DNA from 4 places in the Vibrio cidicii genome. Region 1 is predicted to be linked to each of the others. Evidence: predicted binding sites of a transcription regulator. Region 1 holds the regulator's gene; each other region holds the start of a gene.
What was found. The regulator CRP, encoded in region 1, controls carbon source genes, mostly activating them, when cyclic AMP is high. The targets are predictions, from matches to a motif close to TGTGANNNNNNTCACA.
Positions count from the first base shown of each region.

Region 2: a site for CRP is predicted at 3,433-3,448, ahead of udp (uridine phosphorylase). Genes of this name have one in related genera too.
Region 3: a site for CRP is predicted at 2,441-2,456, ahead of pyrG (CTP synthase). Genes of this name have one in related genera too.
Region 4: a site for CRP is predicted at 4,162-4,177, ahead of recB (exodeoxyribonuclease V subunit beta). Genes of this name have one in related genera too.

Region 1 covers NZ_CP035921.1:2,003,431-2,011,255, forward strand. The annotation lists gene astD (succinylglutamate-semialdehyde dehydrogenase) at 1-1,447, shown strand, start outside; gene EWA64_RS10180 (DUF1338 domain-containing protein) at 1,628-2,419, shown strand; gene crp (cAMP-activated global transcriptional regulator CRP) at 2,493-3,125, opposite strand; gene EWA64_RS10190 (phosphoribulokinase) at 3,368-4,237, opposite strand; gene EWA64_RS10195 (YheU family protein) at 4,368-4,580, opposite strand; gene EWA64_RS10200 (hydrolase) at 4,624-5,601, opposite strand; gene EWA64_RS10205 (TIGR02444 family protein) at 5,772-6,254, opposite strand; gene EWA64_RS10210 (ABC transporter ATP-binding protein) at 6,251-7,825, opposite strand, start outside.
Region 2 covers NZ_CP035921.1:2,788,708-2,796,532, forward strand. The annotation lists gene EWA64_RS13785 (sensor domain-containing diguanylate cyclase) at 1-177, opposite strand, end outside; gene EWA64_RS13790 (CBS domain-containing protein) at 405-821, shown strand; gene EWA64_RS13795 (zinc/cadmium/mercury/lead-transporting ATPase) at 970-3,285, shown strand; gene udp (uridine phosphorylase) at 3,542-4,300, shown strand; gene ltrA (group II intron reverse transcriptase/maturase) at 4,924-6,216, shown strand; gene EWA64_RS13810 (DUF1887 family protein) at 6,265-7,425, opposite strand; gene EWA64_RS13815 (methyl-accepting chemotaxis protein) at 7,592-7,825, opposite strand, start outside.
Region 3 covers NZ_CP035921.1:1,148,098-1,155,922, reverse strand. The annotation lists gene relA (GTP diphosphokinase) at 1-1,445, shown strand, start outside; gene mazG (nucleoside triphosphate pyrophosphohydrolase) at 1,541-2,338, shown strand; gene pyrG (CTP synthase) at 2,541-4,178, shown strand; gene eno (phosphopyruvate hydratase) at 4,256-5,557, shown strand; gene ftsB (cell division protein FtsB) at 6,195-6,476, shown strand; gene ispD (2-C-methyl-D-erythritol 4-phosphate cytidylyltransferase) at 6,478-7,182, shown strand; gene ispF (2-C-methyl-D-erythritol 2,4-cyclodiphosphate synthase) at 7,186-7,662, shown strand; gene truD (tRNA pseudouridine(13) synthase TruD) at 7,697-7,825, shown strand, end outside.
Region 4 covers NZ_CP035921.1:913,002-920,826, forward strand. The annotation lists gene recD (exodeoxyribonuclease V subunit alpha) at 1-446, opposite strand, end outside; gene recB (exodeoxyribonuclease V subunit beta) at 443-4,066, opposite strand; gene recC (exodeoxyribonuclease V subunit gamma) at 4,354-7,824, opposite strand.

The DNA of each region.
Region 1 (7,825 bases):
GATTGCAGGTGAATGGGTAGAAGGGCAAGGCGAAGAGTTCACCTCCTTGTCGCCTTATGACAACCAAGTGGTTTGGCGTGGCAAAGGTGCCACTGAGCCGCAAGTCGAGCAAGCAGTGAAAGCGGCGCGTCACGCATTTCTGAGTTGGAAGAAGCTCACGTTTGCCGAGCGCGAAGCCTACGTGCTGGCCTTTGCCGAGCGTGTCAAAGCGCGCAGCGAAGAGATTGCTCAAGTGATTGCCAAAGAGACTGGCAAACCGCTGTGGGAGACGCGCACCGAAGCGGCGGCAATGGCAGGCAAAATTGCCATTTCGATCCGCGCTTATCATGAACGCACTGGCGAGTCGCAAAAAGAAGCGGCGGGCAACCAAGTTGTCTTGCGCCACCGCCCACTGGGTGTGATGGCCGTCTTTGGCCCGTATAACTTCCCAGCGCACTTACCAAACGGCCACATTGTGCCTGCGTTATTAGCTGGCAATACCGTGGTGTTTAAACCGTCTGAGCAAACGCCTTGGACGGGAGAGCTTGCGATGAAACTGTGGCAAGAAGCGGGTCTGCCAAGTGGCGTGCTAAATCTAGTACAAGGTGGTAAAGAGACTGGGATTGCCTTGTCGCAGTCCAAAGGCATCGATGGCCTGCTGTTTACTGGCAGCGCCAACACGGGTCATCTGCTTCATCGTCAGTTTGCTGGTCAACCCGGCAAAATGCTGGCACTGGAAATGGGCGGTAACAACCCGATGGTGATTTCAGAGCAGTACGGCGATCTCGAGGCGACGGTTTACACCATCATTCAATCGGCATTTATCAGTGCTGGTCAGCGCTGTACTTGTGCACGCCGTTTGTATGTGCCGTTGGGTGAAAAAGGCGACGCACTCATTACTCGTCTGGTGGAAGCGGTGCAAAAGCTTAAAGTCGACCAGCCGTTTGCCGAGCCTGCGCCTTTTATGGGGCCACAAATTTCGCAGGCGGCCGCGCGCTTTATCTTAGACGCGCAGGCCAATCTGCAGTCGCTCGGCGGTGAAAGCTTAATTGAAGCCAAAGCGGGCGAGGCCGCCTTTGTTTCACCGGGGATTATTGATGTCACTCATATCGCGGATTTGCCTGATGAAGAGTACTTTGGACCACTGCTGCAAGTGGTGCGCTATCAAGGCCTCGAGCGTGCGGTTGAGCTGGCGAATGACACCCGCTTTGGTTTGTCGGCTGGCTTAGTCTCGACCGACGATAACGAGTGGGCGTACTTTGTCGATCACATCCGTGCTGGCATTGTTAATCGCAACCGCCAACTGACAGGTGCTAGTGGTGATGCGCCATTTGGCGGACCGGGTGCGTCGGGTAACTTACGTCCGAGTGCTTACTATGCCGCCGACTATTGCGCGTACCCAATGGCATCAATGGAAGGGGCGCAAACGGAACTGCCCGCCACGCTCAGCCCGGGTGTTGAACTTTAATAACGATAACGACCTTTAGGTCTCTGACCTGCGCCGCTTCGAGCCATGAGTCGCGCAGGCTTGTTTGCTTTCAAACAATGAACGTCACAGGTTGAGGATTGCGGCGGTGATGTCTGCACGCACCGCCGCAATCCACTCCCAATACTCTGATAATGTGAACCGATACAACAAGGAGGCGTTATGACGCCAGCTGTGTTATTTGAATCGCTATGGAACGACTATATTCAACGCCTGTGTCCTTCCGCGGCAAAAGTGCATCGACTATTGCAAGAGGATGAAGCCCTGATCAACGACCACATCGCGCTACGAACGTTTAACGTCGAGCCGCTGGGCATTGAAACGCTGGCGAAGCCGTTTATCGAATTAGGCTACAAAGCGTGTGGCGACTATCTGTTTGAAAGCAAAAAATTAGTGGCCAAACATTTTGAGCATCCTGATCCGACTCAGCCTAAAGTCTTTATCAGTGCGTTGAAAATCGATGAATGCTCAGAGGCGCTGCAAGCGATTGTGAAAAAATTGGTTGCTCAAGTGGATACGAGCCAACTGCAAGGCCACGAGTTCCTTTCCGCAGGTCGCTTGTGGGAGTTGAGCTTTGCGGACTATCAAACGCTGGCAAAAGAGAGTGAATATGCCTCTTGGTTGGCGGCGCATGGTTACGGCGCGAACCACTTTACGGTCAGTGTCAATCAGCTCAAAGCATTTGACTCGGTGAAAGGTGTGAACGATCACTTACGTCAAGCGGGTTTTACCATCAATGAAATTGGTGGTGAAGTGAAGGGCACACCGGAAGTGCTGCTGGAGCAATCTTCCACGATGGCAGACAAAGTGGCAGTGCAGTTTATTGAAGGCAGTGAAATCATTCCCGGTGGTTTTTACGAGTTTGCCAAACGCTACCCGATGGAAAATGGCGATCTGTACCCAGGCTTTGTAGCCGCGTCGGCAGATAAGATCTTTGAAAGCACCAACGGTTAAGACGTATCGCGAGAACAAAAAAAGCCACCCAGGGTGGCTTTTTGCAATTTGAACGTCGATTTCTGGCGTGAAATTAACGAGTCCCGTAAACAACAATGGTTTTGCCGTGCGCAGAGATCAGGTTCTGCTCTTCCAGCATTTTCAGAATGCGGCCAACGGTTTCACGTGAACAACCAACAATCTGACCAATCTCTTGACGAGTGATCTTGATCTGCATGCCATCTGGGTGCGTCATCGCATCAGGCTGTTTTGCTAGGTTCAGCAGTGTCTGAGCGATACGGCCAGTCACGTCCAAGAACGCCAAGTCTCCGACTTTCTGGCTGGTCACTTGTAGGCGACTTGCCATCTGCGCCGACAAGCGCATAAGAATGTCTGGATTGACTTGGATTAACTGACGGAATTTCTTGAATGAAATTTCAGCCACTTCACAAGGAGATTTTGCACGAACCCAAGCAGTACGCTCTTGGCCTTCTTCAAACAAGCCTAGCTCACCGATAAAGTCACCTTGGTTCAGGTAAGAAAGAATCATTTCTTTACCTTCTTCGTCTTTGATAAGCACGGCAACAGAACCTTTCACGATGTAGTACAAAGTTTCTGCTTTTTCGCCCGCGTGGATCAGCGTGCTTTTTGAAGGGTACTTATGAATATGACAGTGTGAAAGAAACCACTCTAGTGTTGGGTCGGTTTGAGGTTTACCTAGAACCATAATATCTCACTTCCTCTGCAGGGTACGCTTGCCGCTATCCATATTTTAGCCAAGCCTTGTTATTGACTTGCTAGAATAAGAGCTCTTGATTGATGCTGCAAGCTATCTTGTGTTTCGGTTTGAAATAGTATCCTTTTTCGAAAACGATTTCTTGATTTTAATCGTGTCGAGAATGGGATTTTCTACGCAAAATTGTGCACATGATCACGGTATGAAAAGTAAGCGTGAACCGGCCTCAAATTTTAGCCAATTTTGCCTGTTTCAATCAGTTGTTGCAGGATTGGCTGTACAATCAGTTCCATAGCGAAACTCATTTTGCCTCCCGGCACCACTAAGGTATTGTGTCGCGACATAAAGGATCCGTCGATCATCGCCAATAGATAGGGGAAGTCGACGTTCTTGATGCCGCGCAGGCGAATCACCACAAAACTCTCATCTAAACTCGGGATACCTTTGGCATTGAGTGGGTTGGACGTATCCACCGTCGGCACGCGCTGAAAGTTAATGTGAGTGCGTGAAAATTGCGGGGTGATGTAGTTGAGATAGTCGTCCATTGAACGCACAATCGAATCCATTACCGCTTCGCGCGAATGACCGCGATCACGCGTATCGCGCACGTATTTTTGAATCCATTCCAAGTTGACGATCGGTACCATGCCGATCAAAAAGTCCACGTGCTGCGCAACGTTGACTTCACCATCAACCACCCCGCCGTGCAGCCCCTCATAGAAAAGCACATCGGTGTTTTCGGGCAGCTTTTGCCAGGGTGTGAAGGTACCGGGCATTTGGTTGTAAGGCACGGCTTCGTCAAAGGTGTGCAGATAACGGCGCACTTCGCCAGTGCCCGATTTGCCGTACTGACGGAAAAACTCCGACAGGGCAGGAAAATCGTTGGCTTGTGGTCCAAAGTAGCTGATGTGTCGACCTTGCTCGCGCGCTTTACGGATCTCAACGTCCATCTCTGGGCGAGTGAAACGGTGAAAACTGTCCCCTTCAATCCAAGCTGGCTTGATGGACATCATATTGAACATTTTGCGAAATGCTTCTGACGTTGTCGTCGTGCCGGCACCGGACGAACCTGTGACGGCGATGATTGGATGCTTTGCTGACATGACAAACCCTGTCGTTGTAGTACTTACCTGTCGGGCCGGAATGTGGCTTCCGGCATGTGCAATCGTTTGGCCACTATAACACGTTCCACGTGCTTGTCATGGGATAAGGTGCGGTAAAAATCTCGGCCAACTAAAATTTTTGCTTGAGCTGAATATCAACGGTTTCATGCAGTTCTGAGAAAACGATCACCGCTTCACCTCGCTTGAGCTGGGTTTTTACTTGCTCGATTTTTTGCTCTAATGAGACTTCGCTTTCGCCATAGTCAGTGCCTTCACGCAGAACGAATTCGCGGATCAAATTACTCAGCGCATCGGCACTGATCTCTTGCCAAGGAATGATCATAAATACCTCTTTACTTTATGCTCAATAAGGAAATGCCGCGCTATTATGCCGAAACCGCCAAGCTTTCATAGTAGCTCGGCAAGGCTTCTTCTAGCCAAAAGCGGGGATGCAGCGCGCTGCCAGTTAAAAAGCCGACATGGCCGCCGTGATCAAACAGGCGATAGTCAATGTTGTCGGGCAAGACAAATTTGGGGATCACTGCATCGGTCATAAACGGATCGTCTTTGGCGTGAATGATCTGTGTAGGAATGCGGATTTCACGTAACTTGTGCAAACCCGAACACTGCTGGTAGTAATCGAGCGCATTTTTAAACCCGTGCAGTGGCGCGGTGATCAGATCGTCAAACTGATATAAGCGAGTGAGCTTTTTGATCGAATGTGGCGATATCGCCAACGCATTTGATAGTAGGTGATGCTTTTGTAGGGCGTTCTTTTTCAGTGACGAGAGCAAGTAACGGCGATAGACGCGAGAAAAGCCTTGCTCGATACGTTCTGAGCAAGCCGAGAGATCCAGTGGCGCGGAAACGATGGTGGCGGCGTCCACCAGAGGATCGTCTTGATAAGTGGCAAGGTAGTTGGCCAGCATGTTGCCACCAAGTGAGATGCCAAGTGCCACTTTGCGATTCTGCGGAAAATGACGCTGAAGGTGCTGTAAAAAATAGCGTGCGTCTTCGGTTTCCCCTGAGTGATACGCACGTGCGAGGCGGTTAGGTTTGCCGCTGCAACCGCGAAAATGCATCATCACGGATAGCCAGCCAGCGTTGGCAAAGGCGTTCATCAGGCCGTTGGCGTAGGGGCTAAAAAAGCTGCCCTCCAGGCCGTGAAACAGCACAAAGAGTGGCTTTTTACTCGCATTTTTACTGCTAGGATCTTCACTCCACGCGAGATCAAGAAAGTCGCCGTCTGGGGTGTCCAGCGTTTGCCAAACAGGTTCAAACAGTGCTTTTTTGCGGATAAAGCGGGGCAGTAAGGTTTGCAGGTGGGGGTTTTTGATCCCTTTTGCGGCAGTAAATTGAGTCATACTTTTCACTCATGGTTCCATTGCGGGCTCGTCATACGCGTTGTGATGTCTGCTGCGTGTGTCGCTCTCTTTTTCTCAACGTTGAGCCAACTTTATTAAGGCTCGATTGTTTAGGCGGGTCAATGTTCCGCAGAAACGTACTCGATAACTCGGGCTCGGGATCACAGAAACTAGCTAGATTTTGCCAACGGGGCAGAGGGCGGTTTAAATGCCGCGTAGAGGTGAGCTGCGCCTAAATGACGGCAGTAGACCTGGGTGAGTGGTTCTGTATGATTGGGGCGCAGAGCCAAAGTGTTAATGCACTCGACCAGATCAGCTTGTTGTTGTTTTTCCAATTGCAGCTCGAACTGCAACGCTTCGCGATAGAGAGTATCAGGTAGATGCTGTTTGCATTGACGACGTAATTCGCGATAGGTATGCAGCAGCGTTTCGGAGCGGCCTAAGCAGCTTTGCAACTTGTGCCACTCCTCTTCATCGAAACTGAGCTGTTGTTCATCCAGCCATTTAAGCAACAGCAACAGGTTAACGTTGCCGTTAAACTGATTTTGCAAACTCAAACACGCCGCTTTTACCTCTTTCACGCCATAGTATTGCAGGCTGAATTGCCACAGCCGCTCAAGCGTAAGTAAAGGTGGGGCGTGTTGATTGCTCATTGACTGCTGAACTCCTGTTCCATCTGCTCTAGCACTTCCTGCTGGGCCATCCATTCCATTTCGACCTCTTCCAGCGCACTCTTGTTTTGCGCCTGAATGGCCAGTACTTGAGTAAGTTTAGCTTTGTTTTCGCCATCATACAGTGTGTTATCTGACAATTGCTGTTCAGCCTCGGCCAGTACTTGCCCGAGCTTATCCATCTTCGCTTCAAGCTGTGTCAGCGTTTTGCGAATTGGCGCAGTGAGTTTACGAAAATCCGCTTCACGCCGTTTCTGCTCTTTTTTCGCCGCCGCGCTGTTGTTGCCATCTTTGGCTGGCAGCTCGGCTTGCGCTTCTTTGCGTTCGGCTTTCTGTTGCTCTGTCAGCCACTTGTAGTAATCGTTGAGATCGCCATCAAAGGGAGCCACTTGGCGGTCGTGCACCAGATAGAGATCGTCGGTAGTGGCACGCAGTAAGTAGCGGTCGTGCGAAACAATCACCATCGCCCCTTCGAAAGTTTGCAAGGCCAACGTCAGCGCCTGACGCATGTCGAGATCAAGGTGGTTGGTCGGTTCATCGAGCAGTAACAGGTTGGGCTTTTGCCACACAATCAGGGCCAGCACCAAGCGTGCTTTTTCGCCGCCCGAAAAGGGCGCCACTTTTTCCAGTGCTTTGTCGCCATGAAAACCAAAACTGCCCAGGTAGTTACGCAGTTCCTGCTCGGTTTTGTCGGGCGCTATCTGCATCATGTGTTGCAGTGGCGTCTCTTCTGGGTGCAACGTTTCCAACTGATGCTGCGCAAAGTAGCCAGTTTTGACCCCTTGAGAGAAAGTCAAATCGCCACCTTGCGCTTTGAGCTCGCCCGAGAGCAGTTTGATTAAGGTCGACTTACCTGCGCCATTGCGCCCAAGCAGACCAATGCGGCTGCCGGGAACCAGATTAAGGCGGATTTGCTGCAAAATCAGTTTATCACCGTAACCGGCGGAGACTTCATCCATCATCATGATTGGATTTGGCAGCGCTGTGGGCTCGCGAAATTCAAAGCTGAACGGGTTATCAAACTGGGCTGGCAGCACCTTTTCCAACTTCTCTAGCGCTTTGATGCGGCTTTGCGCTTGGCGCGCTTTAGAGGCTTTGTAGCGGAAGCGGTCGATGTAGCTTTGCATGTGCGCCATCTGCTTCTGCTGTTTCTCAAACATCGATTGCTGCAAGATCAGCTTTTGCGCGCGTTGGTTTTCAAACGAAGAGTAGTTGCCGGTGTATTCGTTGAGCTTCTGGTTTTCGATATGAATGATGCGATTGACGATCGGATCAAGAAAGTCGCGGTCGTGCGAGATCAGCATCAGAGTGCCCGGGTAAGATTGCAGCCAGCGTTCCAGCCACATCACCGCATCGAGATCCAAGTGGTTGGTGGGTTCGTCCAGTAGCAGCAAGTCGGAGCGACACAGTAGTGCTTGGGCCAAGTTTAAACGCATTCGCCAACCACCAGAAAATTGGGTTAGCTTCCAGCTCATCTGCTCTTGGCTAAAGCCGAGGCCGTCTAGCAACTCTGACGCGCGTGCGCGGATACTGTAGCCGCCGATGGTTTCAAT
Region 2 (7,825 bases), 790 kb from region 1:
TAAACCAATCACATGAGACGGGTCATGGTGCCGTTTGGTATCTGTACCTCCCCACGCTTCAATGTAATATCCGGCTTCACTGATGAGAAAAGTGGGCTCTGGTAGTGATTCAAAAAAGTGATGGATCACTTTGGGGTTATTCACAATAACGCGCGATAAGATGGATTCATCTACCATACTGTGCCCTTACTTCACTTTATGATTTAAATACAACTATTAAGATATAGCTCAATAAAAGATTGTAGGGTTAATGGTGACGCAGGTTTTATCAACTTTGCCTATTGTCTCAAGACTAAGAAGAACAATCTTATCAATTGATAAAATCGTCACATTCGATTTAGTAAATTCAGGAAATTGGACGACACTTAACGTAAGTGCCAAAAAACGCTGCAAAGGAGATGGCGATGAAGTCACTAAAAGTTAAAGACTATATGACCTTACAAGCGGTGACCTTTACGGTCGATATGTCATTGAGCGCTGCGCTGAATAAAGTGATGAAAAGCCTTGTGATGGGCGGACCTGTGATCAATGAAAAAGAAGAAGTCATCGGCTTTTTATCTGAACAAGACTTACTCGATAAGTTAGTTAAAGCCAGCTACTACTGCCAAGACGCACATACGGTTGGTGAATGTATGCATGTTGATGTGTTGTCGGTGTCTCCTGAAATGTCGATTATTGAGCTGGCGGAAATGATGAAGGTAGGCAAACCGAAAATGTACCCGGTGGTAGACAAAAACAGATTAGTGGGTGTGATCACTCGTCGCGATGTGCTGAAAGCGATCGGCAATAGTCTGACGGATTGTTTCAAGCATCCCGTGTGAGATTGGATCAGATGCTCTTTGATAAAGTGGCCTCGCATTAGCGAGGCCACTTTTATTGCGCAGAGAAAAGTCGGCCAAAAAGGGGCTTGACCTTAGAGTGTACTCCAAGGTTTATGCTTAGGCTGTCATCTAAAAAAAGGAATCGACTATGTGCGCAAAACATACAGCTTGTCAGTCACACAAAATATCCGCTGTCCGTCCGGCATCGACTTGTTGCCAGAGTGCTAACCTCGCGGCTGCAAAGATCAGCCCAATCAACTCAGCGACGGCAGATTGCTGTTCCTCTGAAGTATGTTCAAGCAGTGACCCTGGTGAGGAAAGCGAGCGGCAAAGGCATCAAACCTCAAGCCAGAACACAGAGCGTCAGCAATGGCTCATCTCAGGAATGGATTGCCCTTCCTGCGCGCAAAAACTCGAGAAAGCCCTTCGTTCACTGGACGGGGTTCTCAACGCCAAGGTGCTGTTCGCCACAGAAAAACTGGTGGTCGATTTTGATGCGCGTATCTCTGCCAGCGAGATTGAGCACCTAGCGCAAAAAACGGGCTTTCCTCTTCGCCTGCTCGGCGCAAACAAAGCGCGCAATCCCCTCAATGAGTCAGCATCTGGCTGGCGCGCAACATTGAAAAGTAACGCGCATATCTTGACCATTTCCCTTGCCATGGCGATAGGTGCCCTGTTTTCAACCATTGATAGCGATGTCAGCCATTGGATATTTGTGCTCACCTGTTTAGCTGGGCTCTATCCTGTTGCAAGAAAAGCGTGGCGCTTGGCTTTATCGGGTACCCCATTTGCGATTGAAACTTTGATGAGCGTGGCCGCTCTAGGCGCTCTTTATTTGGGTGAAAGTGTTGAAGCGGCAATGGTACTGCTGCTGTTTTTGATTGGTGAAAAGCTGGAAGCTTATGCCTCGTCCCGAGCTCGCAGTGGCGTGCAAGCTTTGATGGCGCTCGTGCCAGAAAACAGCATAAAAATCGTCGATGGTGAACGGGTTTCGGTAGCAGCCAGTGAGTTGCTCCCGGGAGATGTGGTGGAAATCGCTCCGGGCGATCGCTTGCCAGCCGATGGGAAATTGATGACCGCCATCGCCAGTTTTGATGAAAGCGCGTTGACTGGTGAATCCCTTCCTGTCGAACACCAGGTTGGCGCGAAGTTGATGGCAGGCGTTGTTTCGCTAGATAAAGTCGTTCGAGTCGAAGTGACGTCTAAGCAAGGTGAAAATGCGATTGATCGTATTTTGCACCTGATAGAACAAGCCGAATCACGTAAAGCACCGCTGGAGCGTTTCTTGGATAGATTTAGCCGCTGGTACACGCCACTGATGATGCTGGTCTCGCTGGTTGTTATCGTCACGCCGCCATTGTTCTTTGCCCAGCCTTGGGAAACTTGGGTTTATCGCGGTTTAGCTTTACTGCTGATTGCTTGCCCCTGTGCATTGGTGATCTCGACGCCAGCGGCAATTACATCCGGGTTAGCTGCGGCCGCTAAACGAGGCGCGCTGATCAAAGGGGGGGCTGCGCTGGAGTTACTCGGCAAAGTGGAGATGATCGCCTTTGATAAAACCGGCACATTAACTCGTGGCAAACCGCAAGTGACGGATATTGTTGCTGTCGATATCAGTGAAGAGAAACTCCTTACCATGACCAGTGCGATAGAGGTCGGCTCCAATCACCCGTTGGCAACGGCCTTAGTTGCCAAAGCTAAGGAAGCTGGAGTGACAGTTCCTCACGCCCAAGACAAAACCGCGCAGATTGGCGTTGGCGTTTCTGGATGGGTTGACGGGCAGTTAGTGGAAGTGATTGCTTCAGCGAAAGCCAATTTTCCGCTTCCGGACGCGCTCGCAAAAGCGATGCAGGTGCTTGAAGCCGAGGGAAAAACCGTGGCTTTGGTCCGTTGTGATCAAAAAGTCATGGGGCTGATTGCATGGCAAGATACCTTACGCGACGACGCGAACCAAGCGATCCGTGCGTTGAAGCGCTTGGGTATTTCCTCGCTGATGCTCACCGGAGACAATCCACGTAGTGCAGAAGCGATCGCTGCGCATATCGGTATCGATTTTCAGGCTAACTTGCTTCCTGCCGACAAAGTTCATCATGTTGAAAAACGGGCGGCGACGCAGACGGTGGCGATGGTCGGAGACGGCATCAACGACGCACCTGCGATGAAGGCGGCGAGTATTGGCATTGCGATGGGCGGCGGAACCGATGTGGCGTTAGAAACTGCCGATGCTGCGCTCACGCACAATCGCTTGGTCGAGCTGCCGGCGATGATCGAGCTATCGCGAGCGACATTAAGCAACATTCGCCAAAATGTCACCTTGGCTCTAGGGCTGAAAGCGGTGTTTCTGGTAACGAGTCTGCTCGGCATCACGGGCCTCTGGGTGGCGGTATTGGCAGACAGTGGTGCGACCGCCTTAGTGACACTGAATGCGTTGAGGCTGCTGCGTTTTCAGCCGAAAGAAGCGTAAAGGTTGGCACACAATAGGCACAAAGATACCTGCCGATACGTGCAGGTATCTTTGTCTCAGATTTATGCAAATGGATGATCAACTTGTTGTGTTTTTGTGATGCCAAACGGTTTCTCTTGAAAATACATAATTGTTACATTAATCACTTGTGACTCTGATCACTCCATGTTTTGGTTTGGTTCAGTAAAGTGCACTCTGTACCCCACAATTTCATTTGAGCTTACCTCGCAGAGTAAGCCGCAATAAGGAGTGACTTATGTCTCAAGCTGTTTTCCACTTAGGTGTAACTGAAGCCGATCTCAATGGTGCGACTCTGGCCATTATCCCTGGCGATCCAGCGCGCGTACAAAAAATTGCAGAAGAGATGGAAAATCCAGTATTTCTAGCCAGTCATCGTGAGTATACGCTGTACCGAGCAGAGCTAGACGGAAAAGCTGTGGTTGTGTGCTCTACTGGTATCGGTGGTCCATCAACTTCTATTGCGGTCGAAGAGTTAGCGCAACTTGGCGTACGTACTTTCCTACGCGTTGGTACGACTGGCGCTATTCAGCCACATGTGAATGTTGGCGACATGATTGTGACCACAGGTTCCGTGCGTCTTGATGGGGCCAGCTTGCACTTCGCGCCAATGGAATTCCCTGCTGTTGCCGATTTTGAAGTTGCAACAGCAATGAAAGCGGCGGCTGAAGAAAGTGGTGCAACGGTACACACTGGTGTAACCGCATCGAGTGATACTTTCTACCCAGGTCAAGAGCGTTACGACACCTTCACCGGACGCGTAGTACGCCGTTTCCAAGGCTCAATGAAAGAGTGGCAAGACATGGGCGTGCTGAACTTTGAAATGGAATCAGCAACGCTATTGACCATGTGTGCGAGTTCTGGCTTACGTGCGGGCTGTGTTGCGGGCGTGATTATCAACCGTACTCAAAAAGAGATCCCAGATCACGCAACGCTGAAAGAAACCGAAGCGCGTTCAATCAAAGTGGTTGTGGAATCGGCGCGTAAGATGCTGTAATCCAGCGTTTTATTCCATAGCAGAATTGTAAAACCCGGAGCCAAAACTCCGGGTTTTCTTTTGTGCGCCGAGCATGGCGTTGATCTAGGAGGTGAAAGTCCTCTACGGGCTCAGTCGAGCGAGAACCGTTAGCCTATGCAAGGGTGTTCACCGTGAGGTGAAACCTGAAGGAAGCAAACGGCAAAACTTGGTTGTGACGAACAGAAACCTGATAGTAGGCCTGTACAACTTGGGTAACCTAGCAATAGATAGAATAGCCCAATGCCTCGACGGGAAGTGTGTATAGGTAAATCAGGCATGACCAAGGGAAAGAGCAACGTCTTACCTCGGGAGATCTCATTGCCTGTCTCAGATGAGACTAATACAGCAGTGATGTTGTGTGATGGGCAATGAGAAGTCAGCAGAAGGCATAGTACTTTGAGGAAGTACAACTCAAAGGAAGGCCTGAACTGAATATATCAAGAAGCAGTCACTAGACACTCAATCATGTGGAGTCATAGCAAGATGAAAATCATCTCTACGTCCCAATGGGCAATACCGCAAGTAAAGCTCATGGTCACGAAGAATGACAAGCATGATCGGCGTAGAAAGGAGGACGAGTCTTGGTGACCCCCACTGCGCTGATGGAACAAATCAGCTCCTCAGCGAATTTGAACCATGCCCTTCGACGCGTGAAGAAGAACAAGGGGTGCGCAGGTGTCGACAGACTCGACATCACAGCGACCATTTCTAAACTTCGGCAAGCTTCAAATGGGCAAGCGCTCCGCCAGAGTCTTCTGGACGGAAGCTACCAACCTCAACCTGTTCTGGGTGTAGAAATCCCCAAGCCGAATGGTGGCGTCAGGCAATTAGGTATCCCCACGGTACTGGATAGGATAGTCCAACAGGCGATCACATCAGTACTGTCAGACATCTATGAGCCGAGGTTCTCCAACAGCAGCTACGGGTTCAGGCCGAACCGCAGTGCGCATCATGCGCTTGCGGCAGCAAGCCGCTATATCAGAGAAGGGCGGGGTTATGTAGTGGATATCGATCTAGCCAAATACTTCGACACGGTGAACCATGATAGGCTGATGCGCAGATTATCTAAGGACATTAGTGATAAACGAGTATTAAAGCTCATCAGGTCCTATCTACAGGCAGGCTTAATGCGAGATGGGTTAGTAGAGCGAAGACAACGAGGAACACCACAGGGTGGGCCATTATCTCCGTTACTTTCCAATATCGTATTAGATGAACTGGACAAAGAGTTAGAGCGAAGAGGGCATAAGTTCTGTCGATATGCAGATGACTGCCAAATCTACGTTCGTAGTGAGGAAGCCGCCCATCGAGTCAAAGAGTCGATAACGGAGTTCTTGGAGCAGAAGCTAAAGCTCACGGTAAATCGAGAGAAAAGTGCAGCAACAAGAGTGACGGAGCGAGCCTACCTAAGTCATAGCTTCAAGATAGACGGAACTCTCCTGATATCAAAACCGGCACAAGCTCAAATGAAGCAGCGAGTGCGGAAAATAACGAAGCGAAATCGAGGTCGAGAGTTGTCGGTAATCATCACCGAGTTAACCCAATACCTACGAGGTTGGCAGCACTACTTCAAGCTCGCCCTAGGTCAAAGTGCGATGCAGCGCTTGGACGAATGGATACGGCGTCGGTTGAGATGCTACCGCCTGAAACAGCGCAAACGCAGATACAGCATAGCGACATGGTTACAACGCCAAGGTGTAACAGAGCGAAATGCGTGGAAGCTGGCGATGTCAGATAAAGGGTGGTGGCACTTAGCCCTCTCGCCCCAGTTGAATCACGCCATGCCAATCAAATGGTTCAAGGAGAGGGGATTGTACTCATTGAGAGATGGGTATGAGTCACTAAAGGTATATTCGGAACCGCCGTATGCGACCCACGCTTGTACGGTGGTGTGAGAGGATGGAGGCCGTGAGGCCTCCTCCTACTCGATTCCAAGCAACAAATTAAACACCGTCGCTGCCACCCGCTTGGGCAAACCAGTTAGTGAGGTGCAACTTCAGATCGCGCAGTTCATCTGGCCCTATCAGAGCTAGGCCAAGATCTTCCGCTCGAGTAATGTCGTTGTGACGCAGTGGTCGAAAACTCACCAACATGGCACGTGCTTGCAACCCGCCCAGAAGATCGCGCAATGATTCCAATTTGTAGAGTGTGTCATCGCCATCATCACGCATGCCTTTGGTTTTGCATTCAATAATGTGCAATTTGTTGTTCACTACCGAGGCCACATCAAGTTCATTGCGTACTTCGCGATCCCCAAGCTGACGGTAAACCTGTACGTTCAGCGAATGGTCCTGAATGGTCGGCATGTCATCTTGGATTTGTTTGACTGTGCTGTGCACTAAGGTTTCCAGCCATTCACCGTTGGAGAAGCGGCGTGCGTCCTCATTGGCAAAGGTGAGTAGCCCGTTTTCGTAGGTGGCGATATTGGCCTCAACCAAGTCTGCCAGCAGCATATTCAGTTCACGGTAGCCTTGCTGCTTGTCGGAAAGCTCGACATCGAGCCGCTGTTCTTTGCGACAAGTGGTGGCTAAGTAGTTGAGCGTTGCCAGCCCGGGGCCAAGCTCCAGAGCATTGCTTGCCCAGCGCTCACCAAGTTGGTAAAGCTGCTTATCCAGTTGAGGGGGCAGTTCTACCTCGTTGAACTCACCACGTGCGCCAAAAATCGTAAGGTAATCTGAAATGGTGATACGGTCTTGAACTTGGGTCTCTTCACGTCCGTCAGGGTAGAGCCAGCAAAGTTTATCGCTATTAGGCTCCACGACAAAAATTGGCCAATGATAGGTGCGAAACACTTCATACACCGAAAGCAGACGATGTCGCAGGCCACAACTGGCGTTCAGTTTTACGTCTTCCCCACGGCGTTTGAGATCCTCTGCCAGCGATTGGATAGACTGCTTAATGAGGGACGTATCGACCACGGAGGGAATTTCAAAGAACTCGGTCGTGATGCTGCGTTGGGTGAGAACGGAATGAAGCCTTTGATACATGCCGTGCTGTGACTCGTCACCGATGAAAATGATGTGCGTACTGACAGTGCGATGATCGAGTAGCGGAGTGATCAGGCGGACTGGATCCTGATCGATAATACCGACGTGAACAGCCATAGAGTTTCCTTTTTATATGGGCTGCACAGAATGAAAGAGAAAAGAAATTGGCAAGCCCTTGATCTCCATATGTAGACAAGGCTTATAAAAAACAAGGGCAACTCTGTGAAAAGTTGCCCTTATCGGATTGCAGACGGAGTTAGTGCGATGCGTTTAGATAAGACGTCTATAGCTTAAAGCGATGCACCAATTCAGTTTGTTGATGCGCGAGATTCGACAAACTTTCACTGGTCTGCGCAATGCTTGCCATCGCATGGTAGCTGCGATCAGCGATGCTGTTGATATCCTCTAGGCTACGCGCGATGTCTGCTGAGGTTTCGCTTTGTTCGGCTGCTGCATGGGAAATATGCGTGCTCATCTGGCTGATTTCGATGATCAGCGCTTGGATCTCTTCCATTGA
Region 3 (7,825 bases), 860 kb from region 1:
GGCGCAAAATGCAGAAGAAGGGGCTCGCCTTTGATGAGCTGTTTGATGTGCGCGCAGTGCGCATTATCGCCGACAAACTGCAAGATTGTTATGCCGCGCTCGGTGTGGTGCACACCAAGTACAAACATTTGCCGAGCGAGTTTGACGATTACGTCGCCAACCCTAAACCCAACGGCTATCAGTCGATCCACACGGTGATTTTGGGTCCAGAAGGGAAAACCATCGAAATCCAGATCCGTACCAAGCAGATGCATGAAGAGTCTGAACTTGGGGTTGCGGCGCACTGGAAATACAAAGAAGGTAGCAGCGCCCGCAGCGGCTATGACGAGAAAATCACCTGGCTACGTAAACTGCTGGATTGGCAGGAAGAGATGTCCGATTCGGGTGAGATGCTCGACGAACTGCGTAGCCAAGTGTTTGATGATCGTGTTTACGCCTTTACTCCGCGTGGTGATGTGGTCGATTTACCGATGGGAGCGACGCCGCTCGATTTCGCCTATCATATTCACTCCGAAGTTGGCCATCGCTGTATTGGTGCCAAGGTCGCAGGGCGCATCGTACCGTTCACTCACAAACTGCACATGGGCGATCAGGTCGAAATCATCACCCAGAAGGAGCCGAATCCTTCGCGTGATTGGCTCAACCCATCGCTGGGGTTTGTTACCTCGGGGCGTGCACGCGCCAAGATCAACGCGTGGTTCCGCAAGCAAAGCCGCGAGAAAAACCTCGAAGCAGGACGCGAGATCTTGGAGCACGAGTTAGCGAAGATTGGCGCCACGCTGAAAGACGCGGAGCAATACGCGCTCAAGCGTTTCAACATGAATACGTCGGACGAGCTGTATGTCGGGGTCGGCAGTGGTGATTTGCGTATCAACCAGATCGTCAACCATATCAATGCCTTGGTAAATAAACCGACCGCGGAAGAAGAAGACAAACAAGCGCTAGAAAAACTGCAGGAAGCGGAAAGCAAAGGCACATCGCCAAGTCGCCCGCGCAAAGATGCTGTGGTGGTTGAGGGTGTGGATAACCTGATGACCCACCTCGCACGCTGTTGCCAACCGATCCCGGGCGATGAGATCTGCGGTTACATCACCCAAGGTCGTGGTATCTCGGTGCACCGCAGCGATTGTGAACAGTTGGACGAATTGCGCCATCACGCACCAGAGCGGATCATCGATACTGTTTGGGGACGTGGTGTGGTCGGCTCTTACATGCTGACGGTGCGTGTGGAAGCGATGGAGCGTAGTGGCCTGCTGAAAGACATCACCACCATGCTGGCGAACGAGAAAATTAAAGTGATCAGCATGAAGAGTCGCATGGACTATCGCACTCATCTGAATGTGATGGACTTTGAGCTTGAGGTGTCTAACATCGAAGTGCTCAACCGCATCATGAAGCGGGTCGAGCAAGTGCGTGATGTGATGTCAGTCAAACGACTCTGCTGATCGCAAATCGTTTAAATGAGAGGCGAGTGGTGCAGACTACTCGCCTTTTTTACAAACGCATTTTTTACAAACGAATTGTCTACAAAGGAAGCAAAATGACTCATCCAATTGAACAGCTAGAACAGATCATGGCCAAGCTACGCGATCCTGAAAATGGCTGCCCGTGGGATCGTAAGCAAACTTTTGACAGCGTGGTGCCTCACACTATCGAAGAAACCTATGAAGTGGTGGATGCGATTCACAAGCAAGATTGGCCCAATCTCAAAGAGGAGCTTGGTGATTTACTGTTTCAGGTGATTTTTTACAGCCAGATGGCGAAAGAGCAGGGCCTGTTTGATTTCTCGCAGGTGGTGGAAACGGTCAATGAGAAACTCACGCGTCGCCACCCGCACGTGTTCGCCGAGCAGGTATTTACGGATGAAGCGGAGCTCAATGCCAACTGGGAAGCCGAAAAAATAAAAGAGAAAGCCTTAGCAGGCAAAAGTGAAGAAAGTATTCTAGACTCAATACCAGCTTCGCTTCCGGCATTATTACGTGCCACAAAGATTCAAAAAAAGTGTGCGCGCTACGGTTTTGATTGGGATTCACTTGGCCCAGTGGTAGACAAGGTGCGCGAGGAAGTGGATGAAGTGATGGAAGAGGCGCTGCAAGTGGATGTGCAAGCGGACAAAGTGGAGTTGGAGTTGGGTGACTTACTGTTTGCGACGGTCAATTTGGCCCGGCATCTTTCGGTTAACCCTGAAGTGGCGCTGGCCAAAGCCAACCTCAAGTTTGCTCGTCGATTTCGCGCTGTCGAGCAGCGAGTTGCTGCGTGTGGCAAAACACTGAGCGCGTGCAGTTTGCAAGAATTGGACGGGTTTTGGGATCAGGTAAAAGCCCAAGAGAAGGGCTAAAAATCGGCAGATAAAGTGGCAAAAAAAGGGCTCAACTAATTTCCCACAGGCTTGATTGCTGTTAGTTCACTTTGATTTGAAGCAAAAAATAAAAAATTGGCGTGTGATAGATTTCACGTTGTGGCGGTTAGGGTCTTCTGGTATATTTTCGTCCCGTCCAGAAGAAATCCATTTCCCTCATTCAACCAATTTCAGGTTAAACATGACGACAAATTACATTTTTGTTACTGGCGGGGTTGTATCCTCTCTAGGTAAAGGTATTGCAGCAGCATCCCTAGCAGCGATCTTAGAAGCACGTGGTCTTAAAGTGACCATCATGAAGCTTGATCCATACATCAACGTTGACCCAGGCACCATGAGCCCCACTCAACACGGTGAAGTATTCGTTACGGAAGATGGCGCTGAAACCGACCTAGACCTTGGTCACTACGAGCGTTTCATCCGCACTAAGATGACTAAGCGCAACAACTTTACTGCAGGTCGTGTTTACTCAGACGTTCTGGCGAAAGAGCGTCGTGGTGACTACCTAGGTGCCACCATTCAGGTTATTCCTCATATCACCAACTCGATTAAAGACCGTGTTATTGCTGGCGCAGAAGGTCACGATGTGGCTATCGTTGAGATCGGTGGTACTGTGGGTGATATCGAGTCGCTGCCATTTATGGAAGCCATCCGTCAGCTAGCGGTTGAAATTGGCCGTGAGCGTGCCATGTTCATGCACTTGACGCTGGTACCTTATCTAGCGGCAGCAGGTGAAGTGAAAACCAAACCAACTCAACACTCAGTGAAAGAACTGCTGTCTATCGGTATTCAGCCAGACATTCTCGTTTGCCGCTCTGACCGTATGATCCCAGCGAACGAACGTAAGAAGATCGCACTGTTCTGTAATGTTCCTGAGAAAGCGGTGATTTCAATGAAGGACGTAGACTCTATCTACAAAATTCCTCAGTTGATCAAATCACAAGGTTTGGATGATCTGGTCTGTGCTCGTTTTGGTATCAAAGCGCCAGACGCGGACCTTTCTGAATGGGAACAGGTTATCTATGAAGAAGCCAACCCAACAGGTGAAGTCACCATCGGCATGGTTGGCAAATACATCGAACTGCCAGATGCGTATAAATCGGTAAACGAAGCGCTTAAACATGCAGGCCTGAAAAATCGCTTGAGCGTTAACATTAAATATGTAGACTCACAGGACGTAGAGACCAAAGGTTTTGAGGTTCTACAGGGACTGGACGCCATTCTTGTTCCCGGTGGCTTCGGTGACCGTGGCATCGAAGGCAAGATTCTGGCGGCGAAATACGCTCGTGAGAACAAAGTTCCTTACCTAGGTATTTGCTTAGGTATGCAAGTTGCTCTGATTGAATACGCGCGCAACGTTGCGGGTATGGAAGGAGCACACTCAACCGAATTTAATAAAGACACCAAGTACCCTGTGGTCGGTTTGATTACTGAATGGGTTGATAGTGAAGGTAACGTCGAAGAGCGTACTGAATCATCAAATCTTGGTGGTACCATGCGTCTAGGTTCGCAGTTATGTCACTTGGCGAAAGGCACCAAAGCGCGTGAATTGTACGGTAGCGATACGATCCATGAGCGTCACCGCCACCGTTATGAAGTGAACAACAATCTTCGTCCACAAATTGAAAAAGCGGGTCTAAAAGTCTCTGGCCTGTCAGCGGACAAGAAACTGGTTGAAATGATCGAGAACCCGAACCACCCATGGTTTGTTGCGGCTCAGTTCCACCCAGAGTTCACCTCAACGCCACGTGACGGGCATCCACTGTTTTCTGGCTTTATCAAAGCAGCGGGTGAAAATGCGCGCGGCGAACTGAAGTAAAAGGATACGGGCGGTCGCGAAGGTTGTGCGGCGGCCCTTTAAATTTGACATTTATATTTAAACGAGAGGAAACATTAATGTCTAAGATCGTTAAAGTTCTAGGTCGTGAAATCATCGACTCACGTGGTAACCCTACTGTTGAAGCTGAAGTACACCTAGAAGGCGGTTTCGTAGGTATGGCTGCTGCTCCATCTGGCGCATCTACTGGTTCACGCGAAGCGCTTGAACTACGTGACGGCGACAAAGCTCGTTTCCTAGGTAAAGGCGTACTGAAAGCTCTTGCTGCAGTGAACGGCCCAATCGCAGATGCTCTGGTTGGCAAAGATGCAAAAGACCAAGCAACTGTTGACCAAATCATGATCGACCTAGACGGTACTGAAAACAAATCTAACTTTGGTGCAAACGCAATTCTAGCGGTTTCTCTAGCTAACGCGAAAGCAGCTGCTGCATCAAAAGGCATGCCTCTATACGAGCACATCGCTGAGCTAAACGGCACTGCGGGTCAATTCTCTATGCCTCTACCAATGATGAACATCATCAACGGTGGTGAGCACGCAGACAACAACGTTGACATCCAAGAGTTCATGATCCAGCCAGTTGGCGCGAAAACTCTGAAAGAAGCGGTTCGCATGGGCGCGGAAGTATTCCACAACCTAGCGAAAGTTCTGAAATCTAAAGGTTACAACACCGCTGTTGGTGACGAAGGTGGTTTCGCTCCTAACCTAAAATCTAACGCTGAAGCGCTAGAAGTTATTGCTGAAGCAGTAGCAGCAGCTGGTTACACTCTAGGTACTGACATCACTCTAGCGATGGACTGTGCAGCGTCTGAGTTTTACGATGCAGAGAAGAAAGAGTACAACCTAAAAGGCGAAGGTCGTATCTTCACTTCTAACGGTTTCTCTGACTTCCTAGAAGAGCTAACTGAGAAGTTCCCAATCGTTTCTATCGAAGACGGTCTAGACGAGTCTGACTGGGAAGGTTTCGCATACCAAACTGAGAAACTGGGCAAGAAAATCCAGATCGTTGGTGACGACCTGTTCGTAACGAACACTAAGATCCTGAAAGAAGGTATCGAGAAAGGCATCGCCAACTCTATCCTAATTAAGTTCAACCAAATCGGTTCTCTAACTGAGACTCTAGCTGCAATCAAGATGGCTAAAGACGCAGGTTACACAGCAGTAATCTCTCACCGTTCTGGCGAAACTGAAGATGCAACTATCGCTGACCTAGCGGTAGGTACTGCAGCAGGTCAAATCAAGACTGGTTCTATGAGCCGTTCTGACCGCGTTGCTAAGTACAACCAACTTATCCGTATCGAGGAAGCGCTAGGTGAGCGTGCACCTTTCAACGGTCTTAAAGAAGTGAAAGGTCAAGCTTAATTCCTAATTGAATTAATCGCTTAGATTGAAGCTTTAAAAACACCCCGCGTTTGCGGGGTGTTTTTTTTCTAGAGGAAAAAACACGGTGAGTGCGCACCCCCATGTTTCAAAGAAGCGGTCTTAAAGAAGTGAAAGGTCAAGCTTAATTCCTAATTGAATTAATCGCTTAGATTGAAACTTTAAAAACACCCTGCGTTTGCGGGGTGTTTTTTTAATGATAGGAAAGCGCACGGTGAGCGTGCACCCCCATGTTTCAAAGAAGCGGCCTTAAAGAAGTGAAAGGTCAAGCTTAATTCCTAATTGAATTAATCGCTTAGATTGAAACTTTAAAAACACCCTGCGTTTGCGGGGTGTTTTTTTATCGATAGTAAAGCGCACGGTGAGCGCGCACCCCCATGTTTCAAAGAAGCGGTCTTAAAGAAGTGAAAGGCCAAGCTTAATTCCTAATTGAATTAATCGCTTAGATTGAAACTTTAAAAACACCCTGCGTTTGCGGGGTGTTTTTTTATCGATAGGAAAGCGCACGGTGAGCGCGCCCCCCTTGTTGCACTAACCCTCTATAGAGCCAACCCGCTAATTGTGCTATAAAAAGGGCTTCATAACTCTTTCCCCTGATAGGCCACAAGTAAAATCGCTCATGCGTCTGTTTATTTTAGTTTTGACACTGCTATTTGCGCTGCTGCAATACACACTCTGGTTTGGTAAAAACGGTGTGTCGGATTATTACGCCACCGAGCGTGATATCGAAGTCCAGCAACAAGTGAACAGCAAGTTACAGTCGCGTAATAGCGAAATGTATGCAGAAATTGATGATCTCAAACAGGGGTTAGATGCCATTGAAGAACGCGCCAGACATGAACTCGGCATGGTGAAAGAAGGCGAAACCTTCTACCGTCTTGTCGGTGAGGAAAATCAATAAGATGCCGAAAATGACTCCATCTTTAGTCGCGATAGTTCCTGCAGCTGGAGTGGGCAGCAGGATGCAAGCCGATCGTCCCAAGCAATATTTATCTATCGGCGAGCACACCGTGTTGGAACACACCTTGAATAAGCTGCTAGCGCATCCGTTGATCGCGCAGGTGGTGGTGGCGATCAGCGATGATGACCCTTATTTTGCCCAGTTGCCGATAGCGCATTCGCCGCAAGTGATCCGAGTCAGTGGCGGTAAAGAGCGCGCGGATTCGGTGCTTTCTGGCCTTAAATATGTGCAAACGCATCTAGAGGCAAAATGGGTTTTAGTGCATGACGCGGCGAGGCCCTGCGTTTCGCTTGAGGATATCGATGCCTTGATCAGCGCCTGCCTAGTTCATCCGGTTGGCGGGATTTTGGCCACTCCAGTGCGTGACACGATGAAGCGCGCTAACGCAGAACGGGACATTGACCATACGGTCTCTCGTGACGCCCTTTGGCACGCATTAACGCCGCAAATGTTTCAAACTCAGATGTTGACCGTCGCGCTTGAGCAGGCACTAGCCCACAATGTGGCCATCACCGATGAAGCCTCCGCGTTGGAGTGGCAGGGGCAACAACCCGCCTTAATTACCGGTAAAGCGACCAATATTAAAATTACTCAGCCAGAAGATCTGGCGCTAGCGGAATTCTATTTAAGCCGAGCAGAAGGATAAACAATGATTCGAATTGGCCATGGTTTTGATGTGCACAAATTTGGTGGAGAAGGCCCCGTGATTATTGGCGGGGTTAAAGTGCCTTATGAGCAAGGGTTGATCGCGCATTCGGATGGAGATGTGGCTCTGCACGCACTCAGCGATGCCTTACTTGGCGCGATTGCTGCGGGTGATATTGGTCGTCATTTCCCTGATACCGATGATCAATGGAAAGGTGCCGATAGCCGTGAATTGTTGAAAGATGTTTATCGCCGAGTGAAAGAACAAGGCTATCGTTTGGGCAATGCTGACATCACTATTATCGCCCAAGCGCCGAAAATGGCGCCTTACATTGAGGCCATGTGTCAAGCAATTGCAGAGGATCTGCAAACCGACGTTGGCAATATTAATGTGAAGGCAACCACCACCGAACGTTTAGGTTTCACCGGACGTAAAGAAGGCATTGCAACGGAAGCCGTTGTATTGTTGATTAAAGAATAAATCGTTTACAAGCTGCATGGCAGTGGAAAAAAGCATGACAGATATCCTCGCTTCTTTGGCATACCTCGCGGGTAAGCCGACGGCACAAGCCAAAATCAAAGCCAAACCTGAGCACTTTCAAGTCAAAGAGGATTTGGGTTTTTCCTTCACTGGTCAAGGTGAG
Region 4 (7,825 bases), 1.1 Mb from region 1:
TCAGCGTCTAAATTTACCGCGCTACTGAGCTGGTTGAGCTTGGCCGCAACCATCACTTCATAGTGCCAGTAGCGCTGTAAATAGAGTCGCTGCCCATCAAAGATCAGCGGCAAAGCCTCATGGCTCTCGCCGACAATGGGCGATGCTTTGAGCCTTTCGGCCCAATCAATCGACGTCAACTGAACATTCAGCGCTTGCGCCGCCTCACCGTATAACCCCAGGCGCGCCGCGATATCGAGGCCCAGCCCGTGTGAACCGATTAATGGTAGACAGATATGACCACGCCCGACCTCTGCGCTGACCAGCGCCGCTAACAGCGCCAGTGCCTCATCGTCACTTTGCGAGGCAATCAAACGCGCGAACTGGTAATCAAGCTGGCGCAGACTGCCTTGCTTGGCAAGATCGGCAAGTAATGGCAAAAAATGCATCGCTGAATGGGCGCTCATAGTAACTCCATCTGACCAGATTGACTGCTGGCAGGCTCTTGCGGCTCCTGACCATCCAGCAGACGATCCATTTGTTGTAAAAACGCCAGCGAAGGGCGCGCCGAAAAGATGCCGCTGCCACTTTCGCCATCCATGCCACGCAGAAACAGGTAGTAGACGCCGCCAAAGTGACGCTGGTAATCGTAATCCGCGACTCGGCTACGTAAAAAACGGTGCAGCGCCAAGGCATAAATCTGGTACTGCAAATCATAACGGTGATCGACCATCGCTCCTTTGAGCGCTTCGCCGTGATAAAAGTGCGTCGCATCGCCTAAGTGGTTGGATTTCCAGTCGAGTACGTAGTAGCGTCCTTTGTGTTCAAACACTAAGTCAATAAAGCCTTTGAGCATGCCTTGCACCGTTTGAAAACCGAGATCGCCAGCTTGGGCAGAGAGCGGATCGTGCCGCTGGCAAACACGATTGAGCGCGGCGGCGCTCAGCACTTCGATGGGGAGAAAGAACTCCATCTCGACCAAACGCTGACTAGGCGCTTTGTCTCGCAGGCGCAGCGCTTTGCCGTCCAGCGGCGTCTCCAGCACAGTATCAATTAAGCGTTGCAGTACGGGTAACCAATCACTATCAATCTGCTCTTGCTCCATCAACGCTGAGATGACTTGGGTATTGTGCTCTGATGTGGCTAGCTCGGTGAATTCCACCTCTTCAAACAGGGCATGCAAAAACGTCCCCGGGCGGGCGCCGCGAGGGAAGTTAAAAATATTTTTCTCCACTTCCAGCACCGCGCTCTCATCTCGTTCTCCCGACGAGTCAATATCAAAGCCGCTGAGTTCCAAACTCGCATCGTACTCACTGTGCTGCGATCCTTGTTTGACCAAGGCAGAATAACTGGTCATGCGCCACAGACGGTCAATCGGCGTGTGCAGCTCTCGCGCCGCGAGCGCACCGACGGGCTGCGCACTGGGCTGAAATTTTTCCTCCGGCAGCGGCAACGGCGCGCAAACGTCGACGCACGCCAGAGCCGTTTTTTGCTGCAACAGCGCCGCAGTGAGATCGGCAATACCGCCCTGTTGACCATTTTGCAACAGATAGCCCATGGCACTTTGATGTACCCCTGTCGGCTCTTTGGTCGAACGACCATTGCGCAGCGGCGCACTACCGATGAAACAGCCATACACGGCGCGGGTCAGCGCCACGTAGATCAGGCGCAAATCTTCGGCCAAGCGCTCTTTGTCTGCCTGCTTTAACGCCGCTTCGTGGCGAGTGATATCCAGCACCGTAGTGTCACTGTGCGCGTCGTAATATTTCGCTTCACTCGCCTCTCGGGCCGCAAAAACAAACGGCAGAAACACCAGATCGTATTCCAGCCCTTTCGATTTGTGGATGGTGACGATCTGCACCAAATTCCGTTCGGATTCCAATCGCTGGATCTGCTCGTCACTGCCGCCCATGCCCGTTTGTGCATCGCTGATCGCCTGTGCCAGCCAGCGTAGTAAACCGTGGTCACTGTCAAGTTCACCACTGGCTTGTTGCAACAGTTCACCAATGTGCATCAGGTCAGTTAGCGCTCGCTCACCGTTTTCTTCACCGAGTAGACGCTCTGCGACGTGGCGCTTAGCCATCACCGAACGCAGCATAGGCAGCACGCCACGCTGCTGCCACAGGCGGCGATACTCGCGAAACTCATTCAACGCCGTATCCCAAGCCAGCTCGTCGTTGTTGAGTGCATCAAGCGTGGCGGCGTCTAAAGCAAACAGCTCAGACGCCAGCGAAGCGCGCAGCGCGCGATCGTTGTCTGGGGTTAACACCGCTTGCAAAAGACGCTGGATGTCCTGCGCAACCGGGCTAAGAAAAACGCTGTCGCGATTGGAGAGATAGACACTGGCGATGCCTTGCTCTGCCAATGCTTTTTTGATCAAACGTCCTTCACTCCCGGTTCTGACCAACACCGCAATGTTGCCCGGCAAAATGGCTTTTTGCTCTTCTCCGCGCTGCAGCCACGCATGGCCTTGTTGCGACTGGCTGAGCACTTGCTGAATTTGACTCGCGCTCGACGCGGCCATAACTTGCTGGTACTCGCCTTTGCTGACCGGCCCTTGCTGCGCCTCTTGTAACCAGTAAGTGAGCGCTGGTTGCTTTTGACCACCCATGATCCAAAAGCGATGTTCCGCCCCCGGACTAGCGCTAACAGGCAGAAAAGGAATGTCTTGATCGTAGATAAACGGGCTATCCGGCCGTTGGAATACCTGATTAACCACCTGCACCATCTCGGCACTCGATCGCCAGTTGGTACCAAGCGTATAGTGAGCACTCACTTGATTCCGCGCTTTGATGTAGGTGAAGATGTCTGCGCCGCGAAAGCCGTAAATGGCCTGCTTGGGATCGCCAATCATAAACAGACCGCACTCGGGATGGTTGAGATAGATACGGCTGAAAATGCTGTATTGCAGCGGGTCGGTGTCCTGAAATTCGTCAATCATCGCCACCGGATAGAGGGTGCGAATTCGGCTGCCGAGCAAATCTTGCTCATCATTATCGATTACTGCGGATAGCTGGGTGAGCAAGTCATCAAAAGAGAGCCACTGCTTCTGCATTTTGGCTTTCGCCAGCCAAGTGCGGCACTGCGCAATCGCATGAGCCAACAGCGGCGCTTTTAAACTGATCGGCTGAGCAAGAAAGGCATCAATAGCGAGAAAAATCTCATGCTCGGGCACTACGCCCTGCGGCGTTTTCTCTGTCAGTTCGGTTTGTGAGAACTTGACCAACTTGTCCGGAAAATCATAGCTGCTGGTTTCACTCGCCGCCCACTGATTGACGGCGGCAAGCCATTCAGGCAGCGATTTTTTGCTGTAACTGCGTTTATTGACATCGGACGCCGAAATCAAAGGCATGAGGTCGTCTTGCACCGCGCGCCAACGCGCTTTTAAATCGGCAATTTTTTCTAGATTGGCTTGATGCAATTCGGCCAAGCTGCCGGTCATCGGCGCTACTGTCAGTTTGAGCGGTGCGCCCGTTAAGTAGCGGCCAATCTCGGCGAGCAGTGCCGCTGGCGAGCTCCACAATTGGCGCACTTCCGCGGCCAAAGCCTGCGGTAAAGGATAGAAATTGCGTCGCCAGTAATCGGCGACCACCTGCGCTTTGAGCTGACTTTCATCGGTAACGAACTCATTATTGAAACGACTACCGGACTCAAACGCGTTTTGCGACAACATGCGCTGACAAAAACCGTGAATGGTATACACCGCGGCCTCGTCCATTTGCCGTTCTGCTTGCAACAAGATCTGCGCGGCCTGATGATGATCGTCAATCTCGGCCAACAGCGGCTTGATCACCGCATCATCACTTTGCCCACGGGAAAACGCCAATCTTGCGGCATGAATACGCGCGCGGATGCGATCACGCAGTTCGGCCGTGGCCGCTTCGGTAAAAGTCACCACCAGAATTTGATCGACGGTTAACGGCACGCGGTGGCGGGTATCGTCACTGCCATGACCGAGCAGCAAACGCAAATAGAGGCCCGCGATGGTGAAGGTTTTGCCCGTTCCGGCAGATGCTTCAATCAAGCGCGCGCCATGCAAGGGAAACTGCATGGTGTGCAAAGGAATGGCGACAGGCTTGTCAGTCATCGGCGTAATATCTCCGGATTATCTGCTAATCGAACTGTGATCAAACATCAAAAATTCTATGAATATATGCAAAGTGTATAAATATTAGGATGTTGTGAGATCTCACTCACGGAACCTCTGCACTGCTCTGGTTAGTATGCGCCTCACGAGCTCTGCCGTACTGTTAACGGTATTCTCCATCGAATCGTGGTCCCTCTGACCTCGTGGCCGTACAGCGAACGCCCTACACCAATAATGATTTTCTGGCGGCCACTCTACTCTTGCACTTTTCATCATCACCCGCACTGTCAAGACGCATCCTCGCCGTCAACCACACTGAGCCTTGCTCCTTGCAACACTAAACTACTGAGCAGACGAACTTCATGCGCCAGCGTTTCGTTCCACTGCGGCCAGATGCGCGCAATATAGACATCACTGCCCTCACCTGCGCCTAAAAAGCCATCGTTAAAGGTATCGGCCATTTTTTTGTGGGCTTTTTCTTGGTCATCAACCCACTGGCCGCGGTTAAAACCAGCTTCAATCGCCGCCAAGGCGGTGTGCGGGAAATAAGCTAAGGGGCGATTCATCCCTTCGACAAACAGGCGCACCAGCTCGGCAAGCAAGGCTTTGGCTTGCTCTGGTTGATCCTGCGCCGGGTAGATAAGATGCTGCACGCCCTCTTTGCGATCGTAGCCAATCAGGTGTGTCGGCTGAGCCAAACCACTGGCGGACATCGCTAAATGATCTATCCAGCCAGCTAAATAATCCTGCGCGCGGATCCGGCCACTGCGGTAACGTATCAAACCACATTGATAGTGACGTGTTAACCAGCCCGTTAAGCGGATCGGCTTGCCTTCGCCCAGCAGATCAAAGCTCAAATCGATTTCGATGTCTTCCTGTTCGCGCACTGCGAGAAAGGTCAATTTGTCCACCAGCGCTTCTGCTTGAGTACGGTTGGCAGCAAACTCGATTTCACCAAAAGCGCCAACGGGCAAATGGCCGCAAGCTCGCTGCTGTTGTAAAAACTGTTCAATCACTGCTTGTGGATCTTGCTGAGCCACACGAGCTTCAAGCAAGCGGTCAAGGAGCTCATCACGCAATTGAAAGCTGCTTAGCCCGTCGAGAGTGAAAGGCTCATCATCTTCCATCACCGGAAGCGGTGGTTCAAACAGGACTTTTAAGCGGCGATTGAAAAAGTACTGGACGGGTAAACGCCAGAAACGTTGCAGCTCAACCAGATCCAGCTCATACGGAAAACTTATCCCCAACCAATAATCATCCAATGCACGTAAAAATGCGCCGCGGCTTTGATTGAGTGAAGCTTGGTTTTGCAACTGCGCGGCCGGGATCCACTCTTTGGCGTAGCTGCTCATCTCACCTTGAAATGCGCTAGGGCTGAACGGCACCAAAGGATGATGAGTTTGTAAACTGCGCACCAAACGCTCACCTGAAGCATCCACCGCCAGCGCTTCATCGCCCGCCAAACAGTAGTTTTGCTGGCAATATTCCAGCAGTTCAGAGACCAGCACCGAAGGCACCCGCTCGCTATTATCTTGCACCGAGCGCCCCACATAGCTGATGTACAGCGTCTGCTGCGCAGAGAGCAAGGCTTCGAGGAACAGATAACGGTCGTCATCGCGGCGTGAGCGATCGCCCGGCCGAGCGCGGCCGTTCATCAGGTCAAAGCCTTCCGGCGGCACCGTGCGCGGATAAACGCCATCGTTCATGCCGAGCAAACAAACGGTGCGAAACGGGATAGAACGCATCGGCATGAGAGTACAAAAGTTGACTTGTCCGGCGAGAAAACGTTGGCTGACCCGCGTGCCCGACAGTTTGTTGTGCAAGTATTCACTCACTACCGCCGGAGACAAGTCCGCGCTAAATGCGGCGTCACTCAACTGCTCTTTCAGTTGCGTTAAGGTGTCACGGATCGACTTAAGCGCCATTTCTCCATCCAGATCGACCTGAAAGAAATCATCCAGCAAAGCATTCAAAGCGTCACGCCAGCCATCCACTTGGAGGTTTTGCGCTAATTTGCTGCGATATTCGCTAATTTTTTGAATAAAATGGCTCAGTTTTCCTGCCAGCTCAGCACCCATTCCTTGCACCTCGTTGTAAGGTGCAATCAGCCCGCTACGCGATTGAAATAAGCCCGCCGTGTCGGCCATGGCATAACCGAGCAACATGCGACGAATACCAAACTGCCAGGTATTTTGCTCGGTTTGCGGCAGTTCGAACTCACCGCCCGTATGCTCATCCAGCCCCCAGCGAATGCCGGACGCTTCGACCCACTGCTTGGCTTGCAGAAAATCCTCATCACTGAGTGCGAAACGGCGCAAAATCGCCGGCGTTTCCAGAAGTTCGAGCAGTTCTGAGGCTAAACAGCGCGCTTGAGGTAAGTTCAGCAACTGTAGAAAAGCGCTCAAAATCGGGCTTTCCTGCGCGGCGCTGCGGTCTGAAATCGAGTACGGAATGAAACGCTCGCCCGGCGCGTTACCAAACACCGCCTGAATGGCCGGGCTGTAGGCGTTGATGTCGGCCACCATGACGATAATGTCGCGCGGTTTTAGACTGGGATCGGCGTCAAACATCGCCAGTAAACAGTCGTGCAGCACTTCCACTTCCCGCATAGGGCTGTGGCAAACGTGCAGTGACAATGACTGATCACCCAGTGAAATCACCTGCTTGTGCCCACTGTAGTCGAGTTGATGGTCATCTTGGTGCTCTTCTAGATTGAGGATGTCCGCTTGCAACTGATGCAGCAGAGTGTCGCGTTCCACCTCAACAAACGCTTCAATTTCATGGGATTCAAGCTGCGAGAGCAGATACAGGTTATCCCGTCCCAATTTACCCATCGAGGCGAGCAAACTGTTACCAACCATTTGGCTATGCAGTTCATCGGCAAGATTATCTTCAATCGAGCCTTTCAACTGCTCACTTTCACCCAGCGCTTGTGAATGGTCTTGTTGCCACACTAGATGCTGACGATGCTTGGCCGCCAAGCGAGCGAGAAACTTGCGATCGCGCACGTCTCCCCAGTAGTAACGACAAGGGTTGGTGAACATCAGATGCACATCGATATGCTCTCCAAGCGCTTTCAGCGCATCGAGATAGCGCGGCGGCAGCGAAGAAATACCAAACACAAACAGCCGCTCGGGCAGTTGTTCAAAAGTTGCCGATGACGCTTGCAGAGCGTGAATAAAGTCTTGATAGAGGTTGGCGCGATGATAGGGCGATTGCCCTAACGCCAAGGTGTGCTGATAAAGCGCCTGCCAAAGCGGCGCCTGCCAAGGGTGCTCATCCGCAATTTCCGCCACCGCTTGCCCTGTCTCCCACTTGGCGATCCACTCGGGTCGATAGACCAAGTAACCATCGAAAATATCGGCGATTTTCTCGGCCAGCTGGTAGAGCCGGCTGCGGTCTTCATCTTGCTGTAAATAACGTGCTAATGGTTCGAACGCCGCTTGTCCTAGCATACTCGGTAGCAATTGCATCAACTTCCAAGTCATGGCTTCTTTGTTAAATGCGCTGCGCTTGGGCACGTCCGGCAGCACCTTGGTAAACATCTCCCAGATAAACGTTGCCGGCAGCGGAAACTCAATATTCGCCGCTACACCAAACTCTTTGGCCAGTTCGATCTTTAGCCACTGCGACATGCCGGGGCTTTGAACCAAGATACGCTCTTGCGTGAACGGGTTTTGCAGCGGCTCTCGGCGGATCAGTTCCACCAACAGAGATTTAAGAACATCAACCTGATTGGAGTGATAAACAGTAAACAAA